2 regions of the Flocculibacter collagenilyticus genome follow, and region 1 is predicted to be linked to the other one. Evidence: predicted binding sites of a transcription regulator. Region 1 holds the regulator's gene; the other holds the start of a gene.
What was found. Region 1 encodes FNR, which switches genes on or off when oxygen is low (the NO sensors DNR and NnrR bind a similar motif). Its sites were predicted from a motif close to TTGATCTAGATCAA; they were not measured.
Positions count from the first base shown of each region.

Region 2: trhP (prephenate-dependent tRNA uridine(34) hydroxylase TrhP) is a predicted target of FNR. The motif match lies at 3,812-3,825, and genes of this name have one in related genera.

Region 1 is NZ_CP059888.1:2,050,442-2,058,486, reverse strand. It holds gene HUU81_RS09130 (glucosaminidase domain-containing protein) at 1-380, shown strand, start outside; gene HUU81_RS09125 (DUF2987 domain-containing protein) at 503-1,183, shown strand; gene ttcA (tRNA 2-thiocytidine(32) synthetase TtcA) at 1,396-2,325, opposite strand; partial or broken gene HUU81_RS09115 (ISAs1 family transposase) at 2,507-3,632, shown strand; gene uspE (universal stress protein UspE) at 3,703-4,620, opposite strand; gene fnr (fumarate/nitrate reduction transcriptional regulator Fnr) at 4,779-5,525, opposite strand; gene HUU81_RS09100 (sulfite exporter TauE/SafE family protein) at 5,638-6,315, opposite strand; gene ccoS (cbb3-type cytochrome oxidase assembly protein CcoS) at 6,316-6,555, opposite strand; gene HUU81_RS09090 (heavy metal translocating P-type ATPase) at 6,552-8,045, opposite strand, start outside.
Region 2 is NZ_CP059888.1:2,669,557-2,677,601, forward strand. It holds gene HUU81_RS11850 (RodZ domain-containing protein) at 1-225, opposite strand, end outside; gene pilW (type IV pilus biogenesis/stability protein PilW) at 225-1,805, opposite strand; gene HUU81_RS11860 (bifunctional tRNA (adenosine(37)-C2)-methyltransferase TrmG/ribosomal RNA large subunit methyltransferase RlmN) at 1,833-2,957, opposite strand; gene ndk (nucleoside-diphosphate kinase) at 3,198-3,629, opposite strand; gene trhP (prephenate-dependent tRNA uridine(34) hydroxylase TrhP) at 4,008-5,435, shown strand; gene HUU81_RS11875 (YfhL family 4Fe-4S dicluster ferredoxin) at 5,435-5,680, shown strand; gene HUU81_RS11880 (bifunctional diguanylate cyclase/phosphodiesterase) at 5,709-8,045, opposite strand, start outside.

The sequences.
Region 1 (8,045 bases):
AAATTGTACTCATGCAGGCAGCAAATGAAAGCGCGTGGGGCACATCAAGATTTGCCAAACAAGGCTTGAATCTATTTGGGCAATGGTGTTACCGACCAGGCTGCGGCATTGTGCCAACAGGCAGACCAGATGATAAAACCTACGAAGTCGCAAAATACAATACTATTGACGAAAGTGTTAGACGCTATTTTATAAATCTAAACACAAATATGGCCTATAAAGGCTTAAGAGATAAACGTGCTGAGTTAAGAGCGGCAAACGAAAAACTTAAAGCAACAGAGCTTGTTAAAGGATTAACGTCTTATTCTTCACGCGGTAATGCGTACGTAGAAGAAATTACACAAATGATAAGAACAAATAAGTCGTATTTAGTAAACTAGTCCTCAGTTTAAATATTACTGCGTCATCGCACTACTATATGCGATGACACAATGTAATATTGTCAATGTATACAACAATCACTTAAAGAAAATCATCCAATAAAGAATCAAAAGAAATCACCATGTTTAAACTTACAATGATAACCACACTAATGTGTGCCAGTTTTATTGGTACTGCCGCCGAAATGAGCTTATCTTATGATGGATTTTATGACAGGTTAAAAACGGTTAATAAAACCGAGTATAACGATGTAACCATGGGTTTTTACCTGTTAAACAAAGAAACCAAGCAACGTTGTAAGATTAAATCTGGAAATATATACACAGAAAAAACAACTTCGCCTTTAATGTTTGAAAATGGTGAATTATTCCCTCCATTTAATAAAGACTTAGATTCAAACAAAGGCGTAGTGGTTGTAGATACGGAAGAACCTTATGGAAAATGTGTATTACAAATGCAGATTAAGTCAGACATCAATACTGCAACAAAGGATGAGAATAAGGATGAGAATAAGGATGAAAATGTAACGGTTGATAAAGCCCGTTTATTAAACATTTATGAGCAGCAAGATGAACTGCTAGATGACTTAGCCGGCATGATGTCTTTTTTAATGCCTAATATGTCAGGCGTTACGCTAGTGTTTGATGATGCGATCACCACTACAAATTTAGCTAAGCTTGAAAACAATACTTTCATATGCAAAGAGAATCGTTGTTCAATTTTAATAGACGATATTAAGAAGCTTCCCCAAACACAGACATTTGCGGATGTTAGCTATGTGGTTCCGTATATTAAGAAGTAATTAGGTTCAGCTTTACAAAACGGATAGATTGTTTTTAATCCTTTTTTACTTATTAAAAATAGCAATAAATTTAATAAGGTAAAAATACGTTTTTATTTTAAATGACTGTGGGCACTTCATGCTGTAAGCGCAGCCTGAGGAAGTGGGCAAGAGATACTCGATACGGGCCGCTTTAATACAAAGGGCCCGGTCTATTGATTGAGAAAGTCTATCTAGCACAACTCTATTGTTTTAATAACATCACTAGATTCCAGTGTATTCGTTTGGGAAGATACTTCATCTAAACCAACAGGCACTTTTGGGATGTCTGGTGCGTCAAATGCGACGTCGCCGCCTTCTTTATCTTCAGTGCTTAGTGTTTTAAAGTCGAATAATGACGTGTCAGCTAAGTGCGACGGTACAATGTTTTGCATTGCTTTATACATTGTCTCGATACGACCCGGGAATTGTTTGTCCCAGTCGTTTAGCATTTGTTTTATAACTTTTCGCTGTAAATTTTCTTGCGAGCCACATAGGTTACACGGAATGATCGGAAAACCTTTTAATTGTGAAAATGTGGCGATGTCTTTTTCTTTACAATAAGCCAAAGGACGAATAACCACGTGCTCGTTATTGTCGCTTTTTAACTTTGGCGGCATTGATTTCATTTTTCCGCCGTAGAACATGTTTAAAAATAAGGTTTCGAGCATGTCATCGCGATGATGGCCAAGTGCTATTTTTGTTGCACCTATTTTTTTAGCAGTCGTATAAAGAATTCCTCTACGCAAACGAGAACATAGTGAACAAGTGGTTTTGCCAGGCTCAATCTTATCGACAACAATGGAATAGGTGTCTTCTTCAATAATTTGATAATCAACGCCAATACTATCTAGGTATTCAGGGAGGACGTGCTCAGGAAATCCGGGTTGCTTTTGATCTAAATTAACGGCAACTATATCAAACGAAATAGGGGCGCTTGCTTGTAAATTACGCAATATTTCAAGCATGGTGTAGCTGTCTTTACCACCTGAAAGGCAAACCATAACTTTGTCGCCTTCTTCAATCATGTTGAAGTCTGCAATTGCTTGGCCTACATTGCGGCGCAACCGCTTTTGTAGTTTGTTAAAGTTATACTGTTCTTTGGCTTGTTTAGCATGTGACATCTAGGTAACCACCACTAGTTAGATCATCGTTTAAAAGGCGGCATATTATATAGTTTGATCTGATGATTAGCAAAATGAAAGGGAGTGTGTGCAGCACCTATACAGGGCAAGATCATTATAAATTGAACTAAATGATAGTTTCATGATCAGAGCGGGAAATAATAACTACAGGTTTCCTAGCATGACCAACAACTTCATCACTTACTTTTCCATCATAGAAGACCCGCGAATAGACCGTTGTAAAAAGCATGAGTTGATAGATATTTTATTTTTATCTATCTGTGCCGTGCTATCAGGCGCAGAAGGCTGGGAAGATATCGAAGATTTCGGACATGTAAAAATTGACTGGTTAAAGCGTTATCTCCCCTTTGCAAATGGTATTCCCAAGCATGACACCATAGCCCGAGTAATGAGCCGTTTAGACCCTGTAGCCATTCAAACCAGCTTTATCAATTGGGTAAATGAAATCGCCGAGCAAGTGGATGGCGAAGTTATCGCCATTGATGGAAAAGCCGCTCGTAGAAGCTTCACAACCAAAGACAGAAAGAACCCGTTGCATATGGTCAGTGCATGGAGTTGTGGCAATGGTCTGGTACTAGGACAACAAAAAGTAGATGATAAATCCAATGAGATAACAGCCATCCCCAAGCTGCTGGATTTACTTGATGTAAAAGGTGCAACCGTTACGTTAGACGCCATGGGATGTCAGCACGCAATTACAAAGAAAATTCAATCCAAAGGTGCTGATTACGTCATTGCACTAAAAGGCAATCAAAGTACACTCAATGAAGAGGTTCAAGCATGGTTTCATAAGTGCCACAGAGAAAAACTCGCTAACACAGCTCATAGTATTTATGAGCACATTGACAGCGGCCATGGTCGAATAGAAGAAAGAACGTGTACCCAATTGGAAATTGATAACATTGGATAACCAATTGATAATGAAAACTGGAGCAGTATTCAAACGGTTCAGTGTAGAATCTAAGCGTCATATTGGAGATAAAATGACTTCCGAAACGCGTTATTACATCAGCTCATTAGGACTAAATGCAGAACGATTAAATGGCATAATTCGCAATCACTGGGGCGTTGAAAACTGCTTACACTGGACGCTAGATATGACATTCCATGAAGACGATTCACGTATTAGGCGGGGCAATGCAGCTGAAGTCATGAATGCATTTAGAAAATTGGCGTTGAATATTGTGAAAACAGATACAACGAAAAAAGCCAGCATGAAACGAAAGCTAAAAATGGCGGCATTAGATGATGATTTTAGAGCCGAGTTACTTCTGAGGGGAAATTAAAATGCTCTTGCCCTGAGCACCTATATGAATAGGTGCTTGATTTAAGGAATATTACAGAATAAATTTTGTATTAAGTATTGTAGCCCACGGGTTTTAGCGCTAATACATCGCAGTGTAAGCTATCAATCACGTGCTCAGCGGTATTACCGATTAATGCTGCTGATAATCCCGTCCTACCAATCGTACCCATAACGACTAGCTCCGCATCTATTTGTTTTGATACATGAGGTATTACATCCTCGGGTAAACCTTCTACAACATGAGTATTTTCAATAGGGATGTTGTTGAGTGTCGCGAGCTTTTCTACCGCGCTAATATGATGGTGTTTCATTGATGCGTTATATTCTTGAGGATCGAATTCGGGAATTTCAATTGCAATATTTACGGGTGTTCCTGGGTATGAATTTACGAGATGCACTTTGGCGCCGATGATATCTGCCAAATGCTGTGCTTCTTCAATAATTTTACTGTTAAGTGATTGATGCGCATCTTCTTCAGAGCCAGCATTAACTGCCGCTAGAATATTACCGTTTGCTGGCCATGCGTGCTCTTTTACTAATAATACTGGGCAAGGACACTTACGTAGAATATTCCAATCAGTAGGTGTGAAAATAACCGACTTTAATGTGTCGTGCTGATGGGTGCCTTTAACGACGAGGTTATAACCATGTTCTTTTACTTGTTCAATAATGGCTTCGTAAGGTCGGTTATGCCATACCACTTTAATATCTATTTCGCTGGGATCGACGGAAAGGGTAGAAAAAAGTTCATGTATCCACTCTTCACGGTCGGTGATCACTGCTTGTCGCATTGACTCTCTTTCATCAGAAGAGAGCATAGTAGTCATTTCATACGAAAAATCGTAAATAGACAGGAATACGGTTAGTTTGCACGGGTGCTTTTGTGAAAATTCTATTGCTCTTAGTAGGGCTTTTTGTTCCTCTGATGTGGGATCGAGTACCACAAGAAGATTGCTTAATTTTTCCATTACTTACCTCCGACAAAAAACTACATTTACTTATAATCATGTTAACAAGTGTAGTTAATCATAGAGCGTTTGATAAATAAAATATTGTGTTAGATCAAACTATTTAAGCGAACATTAAATTCAACTGCGCCAGCGGAGTGGCACAGCGTTAAACGTTGCTAAATCTCACAATGTGGGGATATGCCCGAAATGGCGGTAAGTTGTTCGTAGTTTATGATGCTAATTAATTTACCATCAACAGTAATCACATTCGATTTTTGTAATTTACTTAGCAGCCTGCTAATTGTTTCTACCGTTAAGCCTAAATAGTTACCTATTTCAGAGCGTGTCATGGTTAGTCTAAATTGTTTATCAGAAAATCCTCGGGCTGCAAAACGTTTAGATAAATTGGTTAAGAAAGCTGCTAATCGTTCTTCTGCTGTTTTTTTATTAAGTAACATTAATAGAGTTTGGTCGTTTTGAATTTCACCACTCATTAAGCGCATAATTTGCTGCCTAAGCTTTACCATATCGCCTGATAGTTTACTTAAAATTTCGTAAGGGATTTCGCACACCATAGATGTTTCTAGGGCTTCTGCGAAGCTTTGGTGCTTATTTTCAGCTATGGCATCGAAACCAATAATATCGCCAGGTAAGTGGAATGCGGTAATTTGTTCGTCGCCACTTACAGTATTGATATACGACTTAAACGAACCAGAGCGAATAGCATAAATTGACTTCATGGGCTCACCGGCTGCAAATATATACTGACCTTTTTGATAAGGCTTTTTGCGTTCAATAATGTCATCTAACTTGGTTAGTTCGTCGTCCGACAACGAAAAAGGTAAGCATAATTCGCTAATACTACAGTTTTGGCAATTTACGCTTATTTTTTTCGCTTTTGCATGAGAGGTGTTAGATTCCATATAGCCGTCCTACTAAAAATACATACTTGTTGGCAGAGTTTTGGGCGAATAGCTTGAGTAAAATAAACAAAGCGATATTGTTAACATCTATAGACTCAAAACAGCGGCAAGATTAAAGCAGAAGTTGATTTACATCAAGTAAAATAAGGGCGGTGCCCCACATAATTAAAATAACGCCCGCTATACTTCTATAAAGCGGTTTAGCAAGTAATTGATTTAGTTGACCACTGAAATAGCCTAAACCTAAAACCGCGGGTAATGTACCTAAACCAAAACCAAGCATAATAGTTGCGCCACCGTAACTTGAACCCGTTGTTAACGACCAAGTGAGCGTGCTGTATACCAGTCCACAAGGTAACCATCCCCAAATTGCACCATACAAAAAAGCACGCGGATAACTTTTTACAGGCACCACATACTTATTTAGCTTTTTTATAATGCGCCACAAGGGTTTACCTGCTTTTTCTAACATAAGTAAGCCAGACCACCACTTAGCGATGTATAACCCTACTAAGATAAGAAATAAGCTAGATAAAAAGCGCAGGTGTATTACAGCGTTGTCTGAAAATGTAAGTATTGATGCGCTAAAAGCACCAACAATTGTGCCAGCAACAATATAACTGATGATCCTGCCGAAGTTATAAAGTAAAAGGTAAGGGGTGGGGTGTTTACCAGCGGGAATCGCAAAACTTAGCGCATTAACAACGCCACCACACATGCCAACACAATGCGCACCACCCAATAAACCAATAACAAAGGCGCTGATAAAAAGTTGAATAAAGTCTGTCATTTAGCTTTTATGGTTGGTGTCAATTTTATTGGTAGTGTCATTTTTATTATTGGCAATGATTGTAACGTTGTGATCCGTATTTTCTTGATTAGTTTTTTTTACGTCGTCATCAAATAAAATAGAGTAGCCTTGCTTATCTAAGTCATTAAACTGGTTAGACTTTACTGCCCAACGAAAAATAAATATGGCGACAACTACAAAAATGATTGCGATTGGAATTAATAAATATATTACGCTCATACTTTTGCTAGCCTTAGTGAGTTTATTACAACGATAAGAGAGCTACCCGACATGCCGATAACAGCTAACCAAGGCGGTAAATTACCAGAGATAGCAATTGGTAGTATGACTAAATTGTAACCTAATGCCCACGCTAAATTTTGTTTTATTACACGATAGGTAAAGTGGGTTTTCTTAATTAGCTGGCTTAAGCCGCTAAGATCATTTTTAGTTAAAATAACATCGGCAGTTGATTTAGCAATATCTGCACCGCTATTCATTGCAATAGATAAGTGACTAGCGTTAAACACAGGACTGTCGTTTATCCCATCGCCAATCATACCTACAATAGCACCTTGCTGGGTAAGCTGCTCTATCTCGTGTACTTTATCGACAGGGGTGCAGCCTTTTTTAATCGTATTAATGTGAAGTGTGTTTGCTACTTGTTCAGCAGCCATACTGTTATCACCTGTTAAAACTAACGGTTCGATATGTTGTTCACTAAGTTGCGCGATGGTTTGGGGAGCATTTTCTCGAAGTATATCAGTGAACTTAAAATAAGCGATTGGCTGGTCGTTAATGGTTAGTACAGATTGAAAGTCTTCATACGCAGTACTTTTATGTTTGCCGAAATACAGCGTGTCTGCATTATGGTTACCAGTGATACCATAACCTGCAACGACCGCAATATTTGTTACCTCTGTTTTATCAATATGTGCAAAGGCTTTTGCAATTGGGTGTTCGGAGTAGGCCTCTAAACCTGCGGCTAAACTTAATACCGCTGTTTTACTGTATTTTGGTTCAATGCATTCGACATGCTCAATGGCAAACTCACCTTGTGTTAATGTGCCCGTTTTATCAAAAGCAAAGTGAGTTAATTTTCTAACCGTTTCAAATACATGATCTTTTTTTATGATGATGCCAGAGCGGGTTAATGATGCAATTGCCCCAGTAAGCGCTGTTGGGGTCGCTAAACTTAATGCACAAGGACAGGTCGCCACTAAAACGGAAATGGTAATCCAAAAAGCATGCGGATTATCGTTATGCGTCCAATAAAAATAGGTCAGTGTCGCAATCGTAAGCAAAATTAGTGTAAACCATTGTGCTACGAGGTCGGTTAGCTTTGAAACGGAAGGGCGACTGAGTAATGTTTTATCTTGTAAGGCAATGATTGAATTGATGCGGTTGTTTTCAAAGCGCTGTAAAACCTTAGCTGTGATTACACCGTCATGATTAACGGTACCTGCAAACACAGTGTCCTTTTCTTGCTTAGTAACAGGTGCATGTTCCCCGGTCATCATTGCTTCATTGACTGATGTAATGCCGGTAATAATTTCAGCATCAGCAGGAATGATTTCACCTGCTTTAACTAATATAACGTCGTTAATATTAAGTTTTTTTGCGGGAATATTAGTTGTTTGATTGTTTTGCAATAACCTAGCGTTAATAGGGATGTATTTTAACAAGTTTACCGAAAACTCTGTCGCTCTCATTCTTGCTCTGAATTCTAG
Region 2 (8,045 bases), 620 kb from region 1:
TTCAGATACATTAACTAATTTTGCATACGCTCTAATATATCCACGAACAAAGGTTTGTGAGCCTAATTTCTCAAACTCGTTTGACTCAATATTTTCAATTACTGCAGGCTTTAAATTAAGCTTAGCCGCTACATCTTGCTGCGACAGCCCTTTGCTTGCTCTCGCTTCTTGTAACAGTTGTCCTGGCGTGACAACTTCAATATTTTCAGATAACTCTTCACTCATTAGTATTTACTCGGATTAACGATTATTATTTTCTGACCGAGCGTTATACGATCATCTTTTTTCATTTTATTCCATTTTAATAACTTGCTTAAGCGAACTTTATACTTCAACGCCAACCCGTATAGGGTGTCACCCTCTTTAATAGCATGATACACCTTTGGGCTCTTAAGATAGACTTTAGAGTCTGCGAACAAAGGCCCGTTTTCGGTTAAATCATTCCACTCCATTAACTTTTCCATGCGAATGTTATATTTCATTGAAATAAGATACAAGGTATCGCCTTTTTCTACACGGTGAAATGGCACTTCAACTTTCTTTAATCTAGCAATGATCTGGTTCGTAGTAAGATCATCATATGCGTCTACCTGTTCGAACACTTGACTGTTAGTACTGGTAGTACTGGCCGTTTCATCAGTTACATCCTTTACAGCTTGCTCTTTAACAGTATCACTATCAGAAACAGAGCCATTAACTAATAAAGGTTCTGCATCTTCTTGCTGGCTTTCTCTTTTATTTATCGTTGGTTTAGCACTTAGTCTAGATAAAACCTCATCACTTCCTTGCTTATTTTGAGCTGTCTCAATGCTAGTTTGAACAGTAGAGGTTGCCTGCGTATTTATTTCTACACTAGAAGCCGCAGGTGATTTTTTCTTTACAATCTTAATTTTAGGAGCTGCACTTGGTTGACCGCGCTTTTCACTCTTATTAGTCGTTTGGTCAGCATTACCATGCATCGTTGATGCCTTAAGTAACTCTTGTAATCGATGCTCTTCGTATCTATTTTTTAGTCGCTCAAACTCACTCGTGTGTAATCTATTTTTAATATAGCTCTGCGCTTCATAAGACTCAGGAAATAGTTTCACTAACATACTAGCGTAAGTTTTAGCAGCATCCACATTGCCCATGATCCGCTCTACTTTATGCCTAAGCATCAAGCCACGAGCACTCATTTTATTGTTTTTATCCATTCGCTCTAAATATGTGCGGGCAGCAACATAGTCGCTCTTAGCATACGCTAATGCCGCTAAACTTAATAAAGTGTTAGCTCGGAATGGGTTATGAGATAGGGAAAACGTTAAATATTCTTCACCTTTATCGTATAAATCATGCTCAAGTGCGCATAATCCTAAGTTTTCATAAGTGTCAGCAACACGAATATAGCTAGGTACTTTAATCGCACGCAGCATAAGCTTTTCTGCTTTCTCATATTGACCAACTTTACACAAAAAAGCGCCGTAATTATTTAGCGTATCTGGATTTTTTGGATCTAAGTCTATCGCTTTTTCATATGACTTAATCGCTAAGCCATGTTCATTCACCATCTGATAATAGTAAGCTAAGCTGATATGCACTTCAGGCATTTTAGGTGCAAAAGTTAAGGCTTTTTCTAAATTGTATTTAGCTTGAGAAGGCTCGCCGTTTTTTAAATAATTCAACCCTAAGGCGATACGGGTGTGAGCAGCATCTTGCGGATCAAACTTTCTTTGAAATACCGGTTTTTCAGACCCCTTTACCGAGGTCTGAGTAACACATCCGCTTAGTAATGCAAGTGATAAGGTGGTAACAACAAGACGTAACATAAATCCAAACTGTGTAATTATTTTCTCTTACACCATTTTCACTGAAATCTCGTCACCTTTCATCTGTTTTTTTACTAATCTTTTAGTACGGTCGATAACATCACCTACTAATTGTCCGCATGCAGCATCAATATCATCCCCTCGCGTACGTCTTACAATACACGTAAGTCCCGCGTCCTGCAGCACTTTAGAGAAACGATCAATGCGGCTATTACTAGAACGCTCATACGGTGAACCCGGGTAAGGGTTAAACGGGATCAGATTTATTTTAGATGGCGTACCACGTAGCACTTTCACCAATTCGTGAGCCTGATCGGTTGAGTCATTAATACCAGACAGCATCACATACTCAATGGTTACACTGCTATTTGCTTTGGAACCATCAATGTAACGACGACAGGCAGCTAAGAATGTATCAATATCATACTTCTTATTAATAGGAACTAATTCGTTTCTAAGCTCGTTATTAGGCGCATGAAGTGAAATGGCTAGGGCAACGTCAATTTTTTCTTTTAAAATATCCAGAGCTGGAACAACACCCGATGTGCTTAATGTCACGCGGCGTTTAGATAAACCAAAGCCCCAGTCATCCATCATTAATTCCATAGCAGGGACTACATTATTTAAGTTTAATAATGGTTCACCCATTCCCATCATTACGACGTTTGTAACTGGGCGACGAGTACTATCACCATGTAACCCAATATCACGCGCAACGCGCCAAACTTGGCCGATAATTTCTGAGACTTTTAAATTACGGTTAAAGCCTTGTTGAGCAGTAGAGCAAAAAGTACATTCAAGTGCACAGCCTACTTGAGAAGAGACACAAAGTGTGGCTCTATCTTTTTCAGGGATCCAAACCGCTTCAACTTCTTGACCACCTTCTAACAGTAAAGCGTATTTTTTAGTACCGTCGGAGGCGTCTTGTCTAACAGAAATTTCAGGCGCTTTGATTTCACACATGGCGCGAAGCTTTTCTTTCAGCTTTTTGTTAATGTTGCTCATTTCGTCAAAGTTGTCATGACCAAAATGATAAATCCATTTCATTACTTGATCGCCACGGAACGGCTTTTCTCCGATAGATTCGAAAAATTCGCGCATTTGCGAACGAGTTAGATCAAGAAGATTAATTTTCTTTGAAGTGGCGCTCATGGATTTCCTCAAACAACTTACAAAAAATAACACTTAGTGTTGTAAACGATAGTAATGCATTACATTTATTCACCCTACCCTTGATTAGCTCTCTAGGGTAAAAATGGCGACAAATTGTACAATATTTATACAAAAATAACCAACTGAATTGTATTTTTACCAATCCTAGTTAGATTTGCTATAAATACTGGCACTAAAAAAGGGGGCTTCGCCCCCTTTTTTAACGTTAATCGCTAGCGATTAACGAGTACGTGAGCAAAGCTCTTCTTCAGTGAAGAAGTAAGCAATTTCACGTGCAGCAGATTCAGGAGCATCTGAACCGTGTACTGCATTTTCGTCAATTGACTCAGCGTAATCAGCACGAAGAGTACCAGCTAACGCTTCAGCAGGGTTAGTAGCACCCATGATTTCACGGTTTTTAAGTACTGCATTTTCGCCTTCAAGAACTTGAACCATCACTGGACCAGAAGTCATGAACTCAACTAACGCGCCAAAGAAAGGACGTTCTTTGTGCTCAGCGTAAAAGCCTTCAGCTTGCTCTTGAGAAAGGTGAACCATTTTAGATGCTACGATACGAAGACCAGCACTTTCAAAACGGTTATAGATAGCGCCAATTACGTTTTTAGCAACTGCGTCAGGTTTGATGATTGAAAAAGTACGCTGTAAAGCCATTTTTCTGCTCCAAAAATTGATGGTTTGTTAAACGTATTTCCAATACATACATGAAAAACCGCTTAACCAACCTAGTTAATTAAGAAATCTAAAAATTCTGGGCGCGAATTATACGCTAGCTTGATGCAAGCCACAATTATATTTTTAGCTTGAGTGAACCACCTAAAATTCAAAAACATAACTTGATCAAAATCAACATAATAGAAATGAAAGGATAAAGAGCCCTTTACCCTGCACTGTAAGGGTTATAAAATGCGCACCCGCTATTTTTAGAGCTAGACTCAGTGCTTAACTTAAACGGTCATGCCACAGATTTATCAATAGTCCGATTTATAGCTAACACAAATGCGTTAACAGATTAAGGTTCATGAGGTAATTATGTCAGACACACAAAATATCCAACAAACGCAAGCACAAGCTTGGCTTAAACCGGAATTACTTGCACCTGCTGGCAGCCTTAAAAACATGCGTTATGCCTTTGCATATGGTGCAGATGCCGTATACGCAGGGCAACCTCGTTATAGCTTACGTGTTCGCAATAATGAATTTAACTTAGAAAATCTCGCTATTGGTATAAAAGAAGCACATCAACAAAATAAAAAGTTTTATGTGGTTAGTAATATCGCACCCCACAATGGCAAAATTAATACTTATTTAAAAGATATTAAGCCTGTAATTGAAATGGGGCCAGACGCGCTTATCATGTCAGATCCCGGCTTAATTATGTTAGTGCGTGAAGCCTTTCCAGATATGCCAATTCACTTGTCGGTACAAGCGAACGCCGTCAATTACGCCACTGTAAAGTTTTGGGCAAAACAAGGTATTGAACGTGTTATTTTATCGCGCGAATTATCACTTAATGAAATAGAAGAAATACGTGAGTTGTGTCCAGAAACTGAACTAGAAGTGTTTGTTCATGGTGCTTTATGCATGGCTTACTCTGGCCGCTGTTTATTATCAGGATACATGAACAAACGCGACCCTAATCAAGGCACTTGCACTAACGCCTGCCGTTGGAGTTACGACGTAAAAGAAGCGAAAGAAGATGAAACGGGTGATGTTGTTCAAAAAATCACCCCTAATGACGTTATACCTACGCTAGGTGAAGGCCAGCCAACCGATAACATTTTCATGTTGGAACAAGATGGTAAGCCAGGTGAGTTAATGCCGGCATTTGAGGATGAACACGGCACTTACATAATGAACTCGAAAGATCTTCGTGCGGTACAGCATGTTGAACGTTTAACTAAAATGGGCGTGCATTCATTAAAAATTGAAGGCCGAACAAAGTCCCATTATTACTGCGCCCGAACTGCTCAAGTGTATCGTCGCGCAATTGATGACGCTGTTGCTGGTAAGCCATTTGATGCAAGTTTAATGAAAGTGTTAGAAAACCTCGCGCATAGAGGCTACACCGAAGGTTTCTTAAGACGTCATGCTCATCAAGAATATCAGAACTATGACTATGGCCACTCGGTAAGTGATCAGCAGCAATTCTGTGGTGACGTTATTGAGCGTAACCAATACAACGGTCTAGTCGAAATTGAAGTTAAAAATAAATTCAGTGTTGGCGATCAATTAGAGTTAATGACGCCAAACGGCAATATTAGTTTTACTCTAAATAAAATGTTAGATAAAAGTGGCAAAGACACTGATGTTGCAAAAGGTTCTGGTCACACCGTTTATATTCCACTGCCAGAGGATATAGATTTGTCTTTTGCCATTTTGCTACGGAATTTAGATACACCTAGCATACAGAGTGAGAGTAGTAAAAAATCAATCGCCACCTTATCTGGTAACCTTTAATGGCACTAAAGATTTTAGACAGCTGCATTAATTGTGATATGTGTGATCCAGAATGCCCCAATGAAGCCATTTCTATGGGGCAAAAGATATATGAGATTGAGCCAGACAAGTGTACAGAGTGTGTTGGGCATTACGATAACCCAACATGTGTCAGCGTTTGTCCTATTAACTGTATTATTGTTGATCCAGATAATATTGAAACGGTGGATCAATTAGCTGAGAAATTTGTCAAACTACATGGTTGATCATTGACTCAACCATAACTCCACTACTTTATTTATAATGCCACGTTGCAATTAATTGCTCTTCTGTAAGTGGCTTGCTGTAAAAGTATCCTTGCATCACGTAGCAACTATTTTTACATAAGAAATCTATTTGCTCTTTCGTTTCAACACCTTCTGCAACTAACGCTAAATTCAATTTTTGCGCCATGGCAATAATAGCCGCAGTGATCTCTTCATCATCCTTGTCTTCAGGTATGTCTTTAATAAACGAGCGATCTATTTTTAAGGTGTCGACCGGGAGCTGTTTAATGTAACTAAGTGATGAGTATCCAGTACCAAAATCATCAATTGAAATAGAAAAGCCTAACTGCTTCAACTCGTTTAATTGCGTAATAGCCGCTTCAATATTCCCCATTAACATACTTTCAGTGATCTCTAAACCAATGCGATGTGGCTCAATGTTGGTCCGTTCAATCACACTGATTAATAAGGGGACTAGGCTTTCATCTTTAAATTGTCTAGCAGATAAGTTGATAGACACTTTCGCCGCTTGGTTAGATGCTAAGTTACGCAGTATAAAATTAGCAGCCTCTTCCACTACCCACTGCCCTAAGGGCACAATTAATCCTGTTGTTTCAGCCACTGGAATAAAACTATCCGGTGATATCATGCCTTTTTCAGGGTGGTTCCAGCGGATCAGCGCTTCATACCCCACTGTCGAACTTGTTCTAGCATCAACTTGTGGCTGATAATAAAGTGTTAATTCATTTCGGCTTAGGGCTAACCTTAATTCATTTTCTATGATGAGCTTTTCTTTAGCCGCTTTATCAAGCGCCTCATTAAAGAAATGAAAGTTGCAGCGTCCATCAACTTTAGCTTGATACATTGCCAAGTCAGCTTGCTTTAATAAAGTATCTTCATCTACCTCGCCATCGGTTGCTATCGTAATGCCGATACTTGCACTAACAATCACTTCATTAGCCCCAAGCTTAATAGGCTTGATAATCGTCTTTTGAACAACATCAGCAAGTTCAGCGGCATCTTGTTCGTTAGAAGTGTTACTCAGCAAGATAGCGAATTCATCACCGCCTAACCGAGCAATAATGTCGTCTTGTCGTAACCGTATTTTTAGTCGGTTAGCCACCTCAACTAGCAATCGGTCTCCTGCATCATGGCCTAAAGTATCGTTAATACGTTTAAATTCATCTAAGTCGAAATAAAATAAACAAAATGCATAGCTGCCACGTGTCACTCTTGCTATCGCTTTTTTCAGTTCAGCTTTAAAGTAGGTTCTGTTAACGAGTCCAGTTAATGTGTCGAAATATGCCAGCTTCTCCATTTGCTTTTGGCTTTCTTTCATAAAAGTGATGTCTTGAAATGAGTACACATAATTGGTGACAGCTCCCCTTTCATCTCTGATTGGCGCAACCGACATGCTCACCCACTTAGGTTTGTCTTTACGTGAAATAAGTAATAAATCACCCGACCAATGGCAACGCGTACGAAGATCATGCTCAATTAAGTTGGCTGTTATGTCTCTATCCATCGCAATCACCTGCCTTGCAGGCCCGCCAACAAAGTCATCCACTTCACTATCGGTTAAATTCAGCAAGCTCTTATTCACGTACTCAATTCTAAAGTGTTTATCCGTTATAAAAATGCCACTGCCCGCATTTGCCACCGCTTTAGACAGCCGCCTCGCTTCAGATTTTGCTTCTTCTTTCTCTGCAATACGTTTATTTAATCCTTCAATAAGCGCATTAACATCATCTCCCATGCGAAGAAATGCACGGCTTAACACTCCAATTTCATCATTACTGTTCGAAAGCGCAACGGGAGGAATATGACTAAGGTTACTGACTTTGCCGCGTCTAAAATTTTTAGTGTAATTTACTAGCCTATTAATGCGCTTAAATCCAAGATGATAAAGAATTTGCTGAAGGAGAATGGATAATAAAATAGCAACAAAGATAAATATCACAATTCGCTTATTTCGAAACTCAACTAGGGTCTCTAACACTTTGTGCTCTGGAATAAATACACCAACATACCAGTCTACCGTTCGCAAAGGCTGTAAACTAATCATGATTGTGCCGTGTTCATTATCAAAAGAGGCTTTAACTCGCTTATTTACTTTTTGCTCAATAAACTCAGCAATAAACTGATGCAACGCATTACCACCAATCAACTTAGAGTCCATTGGCTGATTAAGTGTTCCTTGCCGACCTAAAATGCGTTTTTCTAAATCTGGGTGTAGTAAAATATTTCCCTTTTTGTCGAATAAAATTAAATTCCTGTCGTTTTCGGTTTCACCTATATCCTTATAGCGATTAAACAAACTATCAAGTATTAAATCACTGCCTGTTACCCCTTTAAATTCTCCCTT